One region of the Caulobacter sp. FWC2 genome, then DNA from elsewhere that is predicted to be linked to it. Evidence: predicted binding sites of a transcription regulator. Region 1 holds the regulator's gene; the other holds the start of a gene.

Region 1 (7,138 bases):
ACGTCTCCAAACTGGAAAACCCGATGTCCGCCGCCCGCCTGTTCCGCATCGCCGACAAGGTCCTCATGACCGTCATCACCGCCGCGCTTCTCGTGGCCGTGCCGGTGTCGGCCGTGGCCTTCGTGGTGCAGACGCTTTAGGCGGCGTAAGGGTTTCAGAGCCGAGACTGGGTTTTTTGACGCCCGCCGCGACGCGGGGCAATTTGCTTAGCGTTGCTGTCGGGGGGAAGCAGCCATGCGCGCCTTGGGCCCAGGCTCCGTATCGAGTTTTCTGAAGATCATCCTCGACGTGATCTACGTCGGCCTGTGGATCTTTGTCAGTCTGCTGTCGCTGTTCACGCTGGTCGCCCTGCTGTTCAGCTTCAACCCCGAACTTCTCGCCTCGATGTTGCCGATCAGCGACGCCGTCGAGGCCATCAGCCGCGATGGACCCCTGTTCGCCGGCGCCCTGGCCGCCTGGGCGCTGCTTCTGGGCGGCTGGATGGTCATTGTCGAGCGCCTGCGCAAGATCTTCGCCACCCTGACGGCCGGCGACCCCTTCCACCCCGACAATGTCGTCCGCCTGCGCCTGATCGGCCTCGTCCTGGCGGGCCTCGAGGTCGGGCGGTACGTCTTTTCGGGCATGGCCCGCTGGCTGGCCCCCAAGGCCAAGGTCATCGACGACAGCTTCACCCTGACCGCCTGGTTCTCGGTGCTGGTCGTCTTCGTCCTGGCCGAGGTCTTCCGCGAGGGCGCCCGCCTTCGTCGCGAAGCCGAACTCACGATCTGAACCGGAGCGATCCTGCATGCCTGTCCGCGTGAACCTCGACCGCGTGCTGCTCGACCGCCGTATGTCGCTGACCGAGCTCTCCGACCGCGTGGGGGTGACGATCGCCAACCTCTCCATCCTGAAGACCGGCAAGGCCCGCGCCGTCCGGTTCTCGACCCTGGACGCCCTGTGCCGCGAGTTGCAATGCCAGCCCGGCGACCTGCTGACCTTCGAATATGGTCCGGCTGGCGGGCATGACGACGAAGACGAGGGCTAGTTCGGCTCGCGCGACGAAACCGCCGACGGGGCAAGGCGTTTCAAGGGGGAGGCGGGGGCGCCTCGACATCCTGGGAACAGCAAATTGACCGTGACTCGCGTAATCTTCGCCTCTGTATTCGCCGTCGGCGCCCTCGCGGCCGCCGCCTCCGCCCAAGCCTCCAGCCCGGGCGCCTGGGCCGAGTTCAACCAGCGGGTCACCCGCAGCTGCGTCGCCGCCTCGGGCTACAGGAACGCCCGGCCGTCGCCGATCATCGGCTTCGACGACCGCGTCGGTAAGGTCGCGGTGCTGGTCTCCGACCGCTCGCGCGGCTCCAACAACGCCAAGCTCTGCCTCTACGACAAGGTCAGCCGGAAGGCCTATATCGACAACGCCGACGGCTGGGTGGCCCCGCCGCAGCCGCGCTAGGCGAATTCGCGGGAGGGCGCGCCTAGACGGCGCGCCCTTTCTCGTCCTCGCGCCACTTCAGGATCATCTGGCGGTCGCGGAATTCGAAGGCGTCCAGGCGCTTGAGGAAGCTCATCCCCAGCAGCGAGCCATTCATCGGCGCCTTGTTGATCATCACCCGGAAGCCCTCGAGCTTGATCGAGCCGATCTCCAGGCTGGTGGCGTCATAGGCGGCCGAATAGCCCTTGCCGTTGGCGGTCTCGGTCTCATAGCCGTAGTTCAAGGTGTCGAGGGGAATGCCCAGGCGGCGGGCGTCGTCGGGGCTGAGCACGGTCTCGGTCGCGCCGGTGTCGACCATGAACCGCACGCGCTGGCCGTTGACCAGACCGTCGACGACATAGTGGCCGCCTTCGCCTTGCGGGACGACCAGGGTGCGCTCGCCTACGGCTACGGGCGTGCCGACATTGAAGGCCAGCTTGAGCCTTTGCGGGACCTCGGCCAGCTCGGCGCGGTAGGCGTAGCCCAGCGCCAGGACCGCGATGATCCCGCTCCAGATCGCGACATATTTCAGGTGCTGGCCGATCGAGCCCTGCAGGCCGCGCAGCAGCGCCGTCGAGACCAGCACCACGACGCCGATCTGGTAGACGAGGTCAGCCTTGTCGTCGCCGGTCCGCATCGCCTCGGGAAAGGCGCGCCAGAGCGCGAAGGCCAAGGCGCCGATGGCGGCTAGCAGCCCTAGCCACAGCCAGAGCCGATGACGCGGGACTCCTTGCGGCGTTGACCTGACCGCCGGCGGGGGCGCGTCGGGTTGGTCCCACGGGCCTTTCATTGGGCGGCTCTCATCATTTGGCGAGGGGCATCAATTCAGCCGCCGCTTCTTCAGCAGGCTGGCGCGGTCCATCGAGCGGATCTCGACCTCGAAGGCGTCGCCCTCGCGCAGGACCTTCAGGGGCACGCCGACGCCGGCGTCGCCCAGGCTCCACATCGTTTCGTAGAATTCGGACAGGGTCGAGACCGGCATGCCGTCGACGGCCAGGATCAGGTCGCCAGCCTTCAGCTCGGCGCGGGCGGCCGGACCCTTGGGCGAAATGCCGACGATGACGACGTGGCTGTCCATCTCCTGGGCGAAGACGCCCAGCCACGGCCGCGGCGGATGCGGGCTGCGGCCGCGGGCCAGTTCATCCAGGATCGGCGGCAGCAGCTCGGCGGGCACGAACATGTTGATCGGCCGCGCCAGGCCTTCGTTGTCGCGGCCTTCCAGGGTCAGGGAGCCGAGGCCGACGAGGTCGCCCTTGGGGCCGATCAGAGCCGCGCCGCTCCAGTGCGGATGGGCCGGGCCGGTGATGATGGCGTCGTCCAGCAGGTATTCCCAGTAGCCGGCGAACGGCATGCGGGCCAGGACCTTGCCGGCCACCGCGTGGGCGCGGCCGCCGGCGCCGGCGGCGATGATCGCGTCGCCGGTGTCCAGGTCCTTGGCGCTGCCGATGGTCATGACCGGCAGGTCCAGCGGCTCCAGCGCCTGGACCAGGCCCAGGCCGGAACGAACGTCCAGGCCCAGCACGTGGGCCGGCACGCGGCGGCCGTCGTTGCGGGTGAGGATGACATCCGTCGCCTCGGTGATCAGATAGGCCATGGTCAGCACCAGGCCGCCGGGGCCGATGACCACGCCATTGCCGACGCGCTCGGTCCCCAGGATGCCCGCCGTATAGGCGTCGGGCGGGACGGTCGCTTCCAGCGCCACCATAGAGGCCAGCGCCTGGTCCAGGTCGAAGCGATAGGCCTCCGCCGACGGGCGCAGGCGGGCTTCGACTTCATGGCCTTCGAACGGGGTGGTCACGCAGAACTCCTGAATCCTTGGATCTGGAATCTGGGACCGTTACCCCGTTCCGGCAAGTGCGGCCCGAACGGGATGGCGCGGCCACCCCGTTCTTCTTGCGGGAAGGACGGCGGCCGTTAGGCTTCGATCGCCGCCCGTTGGATGACGAACAGCTCGTTGATGCCCTTCTCGGCCAGGCCGAACAGGGTCTCGAACTCGGCGCGAGTGAAGCCGCGCTTTTCGCCGGTGGCCTGGATCTCGACGATGTCGCCCACACCGGTCAGGACGAAGTTGCTGTCGGCCTCGGCGCTGGAGTCTTCCTCGTAGTCGAGATCGAGGACGGGGGTGTCCTTGAAGACGCCGCACGAGACGGCCGCCACCTGGCCCAGAATCGGGTCGGTCTTCAGCACGCCTTCGGCCAGCAGGTAGTTGACCGCCAGGCGCAGGGCGACCCAGGCGCCGGTGATGGCGGCGGTGCGGGTGCCGCCGTCGGCCTGGATGACGTCGCAGTCCAGGCTGATCTGGCGTTCGCCCAGGGCCTTCAGGTCGACGACGGCGCGCAAGCTGCGGCCGATCAGGCGCTGAATCTCCTGGGTGCGGCCGGTCTGCTTGCCGGCGGCGGCTTCGCGGCGGCCGCGGGTGTGGGTGGCGCGGGGCAGCATGCCGTACTCGGCGGTGACCCAGCCGGCGCCCTTGTTGCGCATCCAGCCCGGGACGTTTTCTTCGACCGTGGCGGTGACCAGCACCTTGGTGTGGCCGAAGCTGATCAGGCAGGAGCCTTCGGCGTAGCGGTTGACGCCAGTTTCCAGCGTAACGGCGCGCAGCTGGTCGGGGGCGCGTTCGGACGGACGCATGCTAGAAACTCCGGTCTTTAGAAAAGGGAGGGGCTTTGAATGTGTGTGTCAGGCCGCTTATCCTATTGCGAGGCGCGGTTGAAAGAGGCCGACCGCTTTTGTCCGCCGACCGGGTCCCAAACGACACGCCCCTCATGGCCTTTTAGAACATGACGCATCTCTTCCCTGGTCCGATCGTCCCCGCGCCTGGTCTTGGCGAGATGGACAGCCGCGCCCGCGATATCTTCCGCCGGGTGGTGGAGTCGTACCTGGAGACCGGCGAGCCGGTCGGGTCGCGCACCATTTCCAAGGGCGGCCTGGCTTTGTCGCCGGCGTCGATCCGCAACACCATGCAGGACCTGGCGCAACTGGGCCTGCTGGACGCCCCTCACACCAGCGCCGGTCGGATGCCGACCCACGCGGGCCTGCGGATGTTCGTCGACGGCTTTCTGGAAGTCGGCGACATCGGCGAAGAGGAAAAGCGCGCCATCGAGGCGCGGCTGGCCGTGAAGGGGCGCTCGTTCGAGGAAGCCCTGGGCGAGGCCTCGTCCATCCTCTCCGGCCTGGCCGGCGGGGCGGGCATCGTCGTCACCCCCGTCCGCGAAGGCGGGGTCAAGCATGTGGAGTTCGTGCCGCTGGGCGGCGGCCAGGTGCTGGCGGTCATGGTGTTCGAGGACGGCCAGGTCGAGAACCGGCTGATGCGCCAGGCTCCCGGCGTGACGCCCTCGGCGCTTCAGGAGGCCAGCAACTTCCTCAACGCCCGCCTGCGCGGCCGCACCCTGTCCGAGGCGCGCAGCGAGATGGGCGGCGAGCTGGACATCGCCCGTCGCCAGCTGGACGAGACCGCCGCCCGCCTGGTCGAGGACGGGCTGGCCGCCTGGAGCGGCGGCGAGGGCGACGCCCGCTCGCTGATCGTGCGAGGGCAGGGGAACCTCCTGGTCAACGCTCGGGCCCGCGAGGACATCGACCGCGTGCGCCAGCTGTTCGACGACCTGGAGCAGAAGGGCCAGCTGATCGGCCTGCTGGACGACGTCCGTGACGCCGAGGGCGTGCGCATCTATATCGGAGCGGAGACGCGGCTCTTTTCGCTTTCGGGTTCCTCGGTGATCGCGGCGCCCTATATGACGGGCCGACAGAAGGTGCTGGGCGCGATCGGCGTGATCGGGCCCGCGCGTTTGAACTACGCCCGAGTCATTCCGTTGGTGGACTACACCGCCCGGGTGCTCGGACGGATGATGGATGGATAAGGACTGTACGAGATGACCGACGAGCAAACGCCGGCTGAAGACATCGCCTTCGAGGGCGCGGAAGACTTTGGCGATGCGTCGCAGGAGATCGCGGCGCTGCAGCTGGAAGTGGCCGCGCTCAAGGAGCAGGCCCTGCGCTACGCCGCCGAGGCGGAGAACACCAAGCGCCGCGCCGAGCGCGAGATGAACGACGCCCGCGCCTACGCGATCCAGAAGTTCGGCCGCGACCTGCTGGGCGTCGCCGACAACCTGTCGCGCGCCACGGCCCACAGCCCCAAGGACTCGACCGACGCGGCGGTGAAGAACTTCATCATCGGCGTCGAGATGACCGAGAAGGAGCTGCTCGGCGCCTTCGAACGCAATGGCCTCAAGCAGATCGCGCCGGCCAAGGGCGAGAAGTTCGATCCGCACCTGCACCAGGCCGTGATGGAGCAGCCGGCGACCGACGTCGCCGCCGGCGGCGTGATCACCGTGCTGCAGGCCGGCTACGAGCTGATGGGGCGCCTGGTGCGTCCGGCCATGGTCGCCGTGGCGGCTAAGGGCTCGACCGGCCCCTCCGCCAACGAGCCCTCGGCGGCCGCCAATCCGTATGCCGGCGCCGGCGCGGACGGCGACAGCTCGGGCGGTTCGTTCGACCAGAAGGCCTGACGAGGCCGAAAGCTTCGTTTTTCGGACCGCGGGGCGCGCGAATGACGGGCGCGCCCCCTTTCGCCCTCCGCGCTTTGCGATAATGTCGGCGGTCCATTCTCAACGGGGGTAGCGGGCGATTCCTTGCGTTCAGCCCGCACGATCTGGACCGGACTATGAAGCTTACAATCGAACGGGCGGCGCTCCTGAAGGCGCTGAGTCACGTGCAGAGCGTCGTCGAGCGGCGCAACACCATTCCGATCCTGTCGAATATCCTGCTGTCGGCCGAGGGCGATCGCCTGTCCTTCTCGGCCACCGATCTGGACATGGAGATCATCGACGAGGGCTTCGCCCAGATCGACGTGCCCGGCCAGATCACGGCGCCGGCCCACACCCTGTATGAAATCGTCCGCAAGCTGCCCGACGGCGCCGACGTTTCGCTGAGCTTCAGCGGCGACGATCCGCGCCTGGTGATCCAGGCGGGCCGCTCGCGCTTCAACCTGCCGGTGCTGCCGGCCGGCGACTTCCCGGTGATGAGCAGCGACGGCCTCTCCAGCCGGATCGCGGTCGACACCAACGAGCTGATCCGCCTGATCGACAAGACCCGCTTCGCGATCTCGACCGAAGAGACCCGCTATTACCTGAACGGCCTCTACGTCCACACGGTCAATGAAGGCGGAGAGACCAAGCTGCGCGCCGTGGCCACCGACGGCCACCGCCTGGCCCTGGCCGAGATGCCGGCGCCGGAAGGCGCTGCCGGCCTGCCGGGCGTGATCATCCCGCGCAAGACCATCGCAGAAGCCCGCCGCCTGATGGAATCGGCCGGCGAGACGGTCGACCTGCAGCTTTCGCCCCAGAAGGTCCGCTTCGAGTTTGGCCAGGCCGCCCTGACGTCCAAGGTCATCGACGGCGCCTTCCCGGACTATCTGCGCGTCATCCCGCGCGACAACGCCAAGATCCTGACCTTGGACAACGACCTGTTCGCCAAGGCTGTCGACCGGGTGGCCACCATCTCGGCCGAGAAGAGCCGTTCTGTGAAGCTGGCCATCGAGCCGGGCCGCATCACCCTGACCGTCCGCAACATGGAAGCCGGCCAGGCCGTGGAAGAGGTCGAGGTTGATTACGACGGCGAGCCCTTCGAGATCGGCTTCAACGCCCGCTACCTGCTGGACGTCTGCGGCCAGATCGGCGGACCGATCGCCGA
Region 2 (7,138 bases), 4.4 Mb from region 1:
GAAGCAGTCATAGGCCGGGCTGGCGACCGGCTTGAACGCCTCGGTCGAGGTCTTGCCGTCGGCCTGGACGATGGTCGTGGTCTGGTCGACCGCGCAGGCGTCCTGGCGGCCCGGCAGGCATAGCCAGTTCTCTGTCTTGCCATAGTCGTTGGGCGTCACGCCCGTCGGGGCCTGGGCGCGAGCCGCGCCCGCCAGAGCCAAGCCGGCCATCAAGCCTAGAGCCGCCAGAGTCTTCGCCATCGTCTTCCCCTCCCGATGCGTTTCGAACGCTCGTTTGGCGCGGACAATGACGGAGAGAACACCACTCGCCAAGTGGGCTTGGAACGCCTTTGGCGCGAGGCTTGCGACGTCGACGGCGATTGTCCCGTCAAGGGACGCTCCTGCGTTCGTATCGAGGTCGGCCATGAGCCCCAAGACCCTTCTCCGCGTCGGCGTGCTGGCGGTTTTCGCTGGCCTTACCCTGGCTTCGCCCGTGCTGGCGGACGGCTATGAGCGCGCTCCGGTGCGCCAGCATCATGCGCCAAAACGGGTCACGACGCGCACCAAGGTGGTCTATGTCGACCGCGTGGTGGAGCGCCGCGTGCCGGTCTATGTCGACCGTCCCACCACCCAGATCGTCGAGAAGATTGTCGAAAAGCCGGTGATCATCGAGCGGCCGGTCGTGGTCGAAAAGCGTATCGAGGTGCCCGTCGAGAAGCTGGTCCAGGTTCCGGTCGAGAAGATCGTGGACCGGCCCGTCTATATCGACCGTCCGGTCGAGAAGATTGTCGAGAAGATCGTCGAAAAGCGCGTGGAAGTGCCGGTGGATCGTCCGGTCTATGTGGATCGTCCGGTTCCCGTGGATCGCCCCGTCCCTGTGGACCGTCCCGTTCCGACCCCGGCCCCGACGGTCACGCCGTGCCAGCAGGCCTGTTCAGGCCCGGGCGGTGAGGTGGTCGACAGGATCATTCAGGTGCCGGTCTACGTCTATGTCGACCGCCCGGTGGACCGCCCGGTCTATGTGCCGGTCCAGCAGCAGGGCGGCTGCCAGCCCCGCGTCTGCGGAGGCGCGGTCTACCAGCAGCAGTGCAGCCCTTGCGGCGGACAACGCTACGAGGACAGCTATTACGAGGAGAGCCGCGAGCGCTCGTCCTACGAGTATTCGAGCGACTATTCGGGCTCGCGCTATAGCGCAGGCGGCGGCTGGAACGCGGGTTCCGTCGGCAGCTCGGCGTGGGGCAACTATATCGAGCCGCCGCCCCTGCCGATGGGCTATGTCGGCGCGCAGTCGGGCGGGCGTGGCGGCGGTTACGGCGGTCCTGGCCTGGCAGGCGGTGGCGGCTATGCGGGCGGCTACGCCGGCAGCTCTTCGAGCGGCTATGCGTCGAGCTCGGCGTCGGCCTCAGCCTCTGCGTCGTCCTCGATCCACATCGGCGGCGGCTATCATGGCGGCGGCAGCAAGGGCGGCTGCGGCGCCTGCGGTGGCGGCGGCAAGCATCACTAGGGTCTAGAGCGAGAGCCAGCGCCTCGGGTTCTTGTCGCCCAGGGCGCGGGCCTCGCCGGGCTTGAGGCCCAGCTCACGCATCCGGTAGGCGACGATCTCGCGCAGCGCCTCGACGGGCTCCTGGCCTTTGACGGGGCTTGAGGCCACCGAGCCGGCGTTCATCGCCAGGTCCACGGCCGCCCACTCGGCCTGGGCGCGATCCGACTTTCCGACCGCGAAGTAGTGACGGACCGGCAGGCGCTCGCCCGCGACTTCGACCATCACGCCGATGACCCAGCCTTGAACGATCAGATCGGCGTCGGGGCGTTGGCGGAACATAGAGGCGCATGTAGCGCTCGCCAGGCCTCGCGGATAGGGCCTCTAGCCGATCAGCTGGAACGCTGCCTGGCTGACCAGGCCCAGCACAAGCCAAGCCGAGACGCCCACCAGGATGAGGCTGGTTCGCGACGCGCGGCGACGGCGCTGGGCGGGATACAAACGCACGAGCGACATTTCAGCCTCCATGCTCTGCAACGTGAGCGGAAGATTAACGTCGAACCTTCGCCTTGGTTCTCGCGCGTCACGGGAGTGTGAAACCGTCGTCATGCGGACAAAGAAAAAGGGCGGAGCCTCGCGGCCCCGCCCTCAATCATTTCAGCGTTTAGCCGACAGGACTTCTTAGAAATCCATGTCGCCCATGCCGCCCGGCATGCCGCCGCCCGGAGCGCCACCGGCGTTCTTCTTCGGGGCTTCGACGATGGCGGCTTCCGTGGTGATCAGCAGGCCGGCCACAGAAGCGGCGTCTTGCAGAGCGGTGCGGACCACCTTGGCCGGGTCGATGACGCCGTCGGCGATCAGGTCGACATATTGCTCGGTCTGGGCGTTGAAGCCGAACGAGGCGCTGGTGCTTTCCAGAACCTTGCCGACCACGATCGAGCCTTCGACGCCGGCGTTTTCGGCGATCTGACGGATCGGGGCCTGCAGGGCGCGACGGACGATGGCGATGCCAGCGGTCTGGTCGGCGTTGTCGCCGGTCAGGCCGGCCAGGGCTTGCGAAGCCTTCAGCAGAGCCGTGCCGCCGCCCGGGACGATGCCTTCATCGGCGGCCGCGCGGGTCGCGTTGAGGGCGTCGTCGACGCGGTCCTTCTTTTCCTTCACTTCGACTTCGGTCGAGCCGCCGACGCGGATGACCGCAACGCCGCCGGCCAGCTTGGCCAGGCGTTCTTGCAGCTTTTCCTTGTCGTAGTCCGACGTGGTGTCTTCGATCTGGCGCTTGATCTGGGCGATACGGGCTTCGATCGCGTCCTTTTCACCGATGCCGTCCACGATCGTGGTGTCGTCCTTGGTGATCGAGACCTTCTTGGCCTTGCCGAGCATGTCGAGCGACACGTTCTCGAGCTTGATGCCCAGGTCTTCCGACACGACTTGAGCGCCGGTCAGGATGGCCAGGTCTTCCAGCATGGCCTTGCGGCGATCGCCGAAGCCCGGAGCCTTGACGGCGGCGACGCGCAGGCCGCCACGCAGCTTGTTGACGACCAGCGTGGCCAGGGCCTCGCCTTCGACGTCTTCAGCGATGATGACCAGCGGGCGGCCCGACTGGACGACGGCTTCCAGCACCGGCAGCAGCGGCTGCAGCGACGACAGCTTCTTTTCGAACAGCAGGATGAGCGGCTCTTCGAGCTGAACTTCCATCTTGTCGGCGTTGGTGATGAAGTACGGCGACAGGTAGCCGCGGTCGAACTGCATGCCTTCGACGACGTCGAGTTCGGTCTCGGCGGTCTTGGCTTCTTCGACGGTGATGACGCCTTCGTTGCCGACCTTGTCCATGGCCTTGGCGATCATGTCGCCAACTTCCTTGTCGCCGTTGGCCGAGATGGTGCCGACCTGAGCGATTTCGGTGTTGGTGGTGACCTTCTTCGACGACGCCTTGATCTCGGCGACGACGATGGCGACGGCCTTGTCGATGCCGCGCTTCAGGTCCATCGGGTTCATGCCGGCGGCGACCGACTTCAGGCCTTCTTGCACGATGGCCTGGGCCAGGACCGTGGCGGTCGTGGTGCCGTCACCGGCCTTGTCGTTGGTCTTCGAGGCCACTTCGCGGATCATTTGCGCGCCGAGGTTCTCGAAACGATCGCTCAGTTCGATTTCCTTGGCGACCGAGACGCCGTCCTTGGTCGAGCGCGGGGCGCCGAAGGACTTTTCGATCACGACGTTGCGGCCCTTGGGGCCCAGGGTCACCTTCACCGCGTTGGCGAGGATGTTGACGCCGCGCAGCATCTTGTCGCGCGCGTCCGAAGAGAAATAAACGTCTTTAGCGGCCATGTGTATGAGCCCTTCTAAAAGAGAAACTAGGGGTCGAAAGCGAAGAGGACGGAGGAGGCTTAGGCCTCGACCACGCCCAGGACGTCGCTTTCCTTCATGATCAGGAGGTCCTGACCGTCGACCTTCACTTCCGTGCCCGACCACTTGCCGAACAGGATGCGATCACCAGCCTTCACGTCGAGAGCGACGACGTCGCCCTTGTCGTTACGCGCGCCGGGACCGACGGCGACGACTTCGCCTTCTTGCGGCTTTTCCTTGGCGGTGTCGGGGATGATGATCCCGCCCTTGGTCTTGGTTTCTTCTTCGACGCGCTTCACGAGGACGCGGTCGCCCAGGGGACGAAATTTCATGGGTGTTCTCCGTCGGAACGGTTTCAAATAAAGGCTGCGCTGGATCGGGGAGCGAGGCTGTTAGCAGTCGCTCCCATCGAGTGCCAACGCTGGGCGTGAGTTAGGCAGCGCGCTCGGTTGAGTCAAGGACAGGGTGGGCGAAGTTTTTGCGTCGCCTGACCAAGGGGAGACCGCTGATGTTCGATCATATGGGGCTTGGGGTGAGCGATTTCACCCGGTCGGCCGCCTTTTATGACGCCGCCCTGGCGCCGCTGGGGATCCGCCAGCTCTATGTCGTGCCCAAGGAATTCACCAACGGCGTCGACGTGGCGGGTTATGGCCGCGAGCGGCCGATGTTCTGGGTTTCCGGCCACGACACGACGCAGGGCAAGCTTCACGTCGCCTTCGCCGCGGAAACCCGCGCCCAGGTCGACGCCTTTTACGAAGCGGCGCTGAAGGCTGGCGGGAAAGACAATGGTTCGCCCGGACTTCGCCCACATTACGATAAGGACTATTACGGCGCGTTCGTTCTGGACCCGGACGGCTTCAACGTCGAGGCTGTCTGCCGCGCGCCCGAATAACGTCGAGAATAACAGGAGTTCCAAGGCCTATGTCGAGCTACGTCCTGTCGCTGTTCCTGGCGGTCCTGGCCTGCGTCATCGGCGGGAGCCTGGGCGGCATGATCCTGGCCCGGCCGCAGACCATGCTCGGCCTGGCGGGGCTGGCCGACGACGACACGCCCAAGCCGCCGCTGTTCGCCGAGGGCCGGGCCTTGGGCGGGGTGCTGATCGCCTCGCACGGCGTGGCGGCGCTCTATCTCGGCTACCAGCCGCGCATCGGAGCGGCCATGGCGTTAGCCTTGGCCGTCGCCTGGCTGGGCGCGGCGGCGGGAAGGGCGATCTCGGCGGCGATGGACGGCGAGGCCGGGCGCTACAACAGCGGCGCGATGGTGTTCAACGCCCTGATCGGCATCACGCTCAGCCTGCCGTTCTTCAATATCGGCCGCGTGGTGCTGGAAGGCGCGCGACTGGCCTAAAGCGCCTTCTCGTGCGCGAGCAGCCAGCGTTTGCGATCGATTCCGCCGCCGTAGCCGGTCAGCGCCCCGTCCATGCCGATCACCCGGTGGCAGGGCGCGACGATGCTGAGCGGGTTTGAGCCGTTGGCGTGGCCGGCGGCGCGGACCGCTAGCGGACGCCCGGCGCGACGGGCAAGCTCCGAATAGGTGATCGTCTCACCAGCCGGGATCCGCGTCAGGGCCGTCCACACCGCGTGCTGGAAGGCCGTGCCGTTGGTGACCCAAGCGAGGGTGTTCAGGGCTTCGAACTGGCCGGCGAAGTAGGCGGTGATGGCGTCGCGGATAGCGACCGGCGTCGCGCCAGGCTCGGGACGCAGCGGGCCGTAGTGCGTTTTCAGCAGGCGGTCGAGACGGTGCTCGTGGTCTTGGAAGTCCATCGCGCGCAGGGCGCCGGCCTCGTCGGTGACGATCAGCAACTCGCCGATCGGCGAGGGCGCGCGGTCCAGGAGCAGGCGAGCGGGGCGACTCATCGGGCGATCATCGCCGGGCGAGGCGAGGGTGTCCGCCCGGAATTTGCGGCGGTGAAGCCCCCTCCACCAGCTTCGCTGGTCCCCCTCCCCCATAAAGGGGGAGGAGAGTCCGTGATTGCTCCTCCCCCTTCATGGGGGAGGTGTCGCCGATAGGCGACGGAGGGGGCGGCGCTGACCTACCGAATCCCCGGCACGTGCAGAGCCGCTTCCTTCTCGGCCTTCTGCTTGTAAACGAGGTCGCCGTACTTGCCGTATTCCATGCGGGCGATCGTGCGCTGGTGCACCTCGTCCGGGCCGTCGGCCAGGCGCAGGGTGCGGATGCCGGCATAGGCCTTGGCCAGGCCGAAGTCGGTGGTCACGCCGCCGCCGCCGTGGGCCTGGATGGCGTCGTCGATGATCTTCAGGGCCAGGCGCGGGGCCGCGACCTTGATCATGGCGATCTCCAGACGGGCCGACTTGTTGCCGGCCTTGTCCATCATGTCGGCGGCCTTCAGGCACAGCAGGCGGCACATCTCGATGTCGATGCGGGCGTCGGCGACGCGCTCTTCCCACACCGAGTGGTCCGAGACGTACTTGCCGAAGGCCTTGCGGCTCATCAGGCGCTTGCACATCTTCTCCAGCGCGACTTCCGCCGTGCCGATGGTGCGCATGCAGTGGTGGATGCGGCCAGGACCCAGGCGGCCCTGGGCGATCTCGAAGCCGCGGCCCTCGCCCAGCAGCAGGGCGTCCTCAATCGGCACGCGCACGTCCTTGAGGATGACCTCGGCATGGCCGTGCGGGGCGTCGTCATAGCCGAACACCGGCAGCATGCGGACGATCTCGATGCCCGGCGCGTCCAGCGGCACCAGGACCTGGCTCTGCTGGGCGTGGCGGCTGGCGTTATCCGGGTCGGTCTTGCCCATGACGATGGCGACCTTGCAGCGCGGATCGCCCACGCCCGAGGACCACCACTTGCGGCCGTTGATCACATAGTGGTCGCCGTCGCGCTCGATGCGGGTCTCGATATTGGTGGCGTCCGAGCTGGCCACCGCCGGCTCGGTCATCAGGAAGGCCGAACGGATCTCGCCGTTCATCAGCGGGCGCAGCCAGCGCTCCTTCTGGGCCAGCGTGCCGTAGCGCATCAGCACTTCCATATTGCCGGTGTCGGGCGCCGAGCAGTTGAAGACTTCCGAGGCGAAGCCGACCTTGCCCAGCTGTTCGGCGATCAGGCTGTATTCGAGGTTGGTCAGTTGCACGCCCTCGAACTGGAACGTGTCGTCGACATGGGTCTGGCCGCTGTGCGGCGGCATGAAGAAGTTCCACAGGCCGGCGGCCTTGGCTTTCGCCTTCAGCTCCTCGACGACCTGGACGACCTTCCAGCGCTCGGCGCCGAGTACGTCCATCTCGGCCTCGTATCGCGGAATGGCCGGCACGATGTGCTCGTCCATGAACGCGGTGACGCGGTCCAGGAAGGCGCGCTGCGTGGGGGAGATGTCGAAGT

The links. The regulator HrcA, encoded in region 1, represses chaperone genes, less so after heat shock. The targets are predictions, from matches to a motif close to GTTAGCANTCNNNNNNNNNGANTGCTAAC.
Region 2: groES (co-chaperone GroES) is a predicted target of HrcA. The motif match lies at 4,194-4,222, and genes of this name have one in related genera.

The regions. Positions count from the first base shown of each region.
Region 1 is NZ_PEBF01000001.1:4,967,839-4,974,976, reverse strand. It holds gene CSW62_RS23450 (hypothetical protein) at 24-140, shown strand; gene CSW62_RS23445 (DUF2975 domain-containing protein) at 235-768, shown strand; gene CSW62_RS23440 (helix-turn-helix transcriptional regulator) at 785-1,024, shown strand; gene CSW62_RS23435 (hypothetical protein) at 1,109-1,432, shown strand; gene CSW62_RS23430 (TIGR02281 family clan AA aspartic protease) at 1,455-2,240, opposite strand; gene CSW62_RS23425 (S1C family serine protease) at 2,271-3,248, opposite strand; gene rph (ribonuclease PH) at 3,365-4,081, opposite strand; gene hrcA (heat-inducible transcriptional repressor HrcA) at 4,231-5,307, shown strand; gene grpE (nucleotide exchange factor GrpE) at 5,320-5,955, shown strand; gene dnaN (DNA polymerase III subunit beta) at 6,111-7,138, shown strand, end outside.
Region 2 is NZ_PEBF01000001.1:580,636-587,773, forward strand. It holds gene CSW62_RS02795 (DUF3089 domain-containing protein) at 1-240, opposite strand, end outside; gene CSW62_RS02800 (IMCp domain-containing protein) at 404-1,483, shown strand; gene CSW62_RS02805 (hypothetical protein) at 1,487-1,801, opposite strand; gene CSW62_RS26740 (hypothetical protein) at 1,844-1,975, opposite strand; gene groL (chaperonin GroEL) at 2,141-3,784, opposite strand; gene groES (co-chaperone GroES) at 3,844-4,134, opposite strand; gene CSW62_RS02820 (VOC family protein) at 4,311-4,694, shown strand; gene CSW62_RS02825 (DUF4345 family protein) at 4,724-5,149, shown strand; gene CSW62_RS02830 (methylated-DNA--[protein]-cysteine S-methyltransferase) at 5,146-5,658, opposite strand; gene CSW62_RS02835 (acyl-CoA dehydrogenase family protein) at 5,835-7,138, opposite strand, start outside.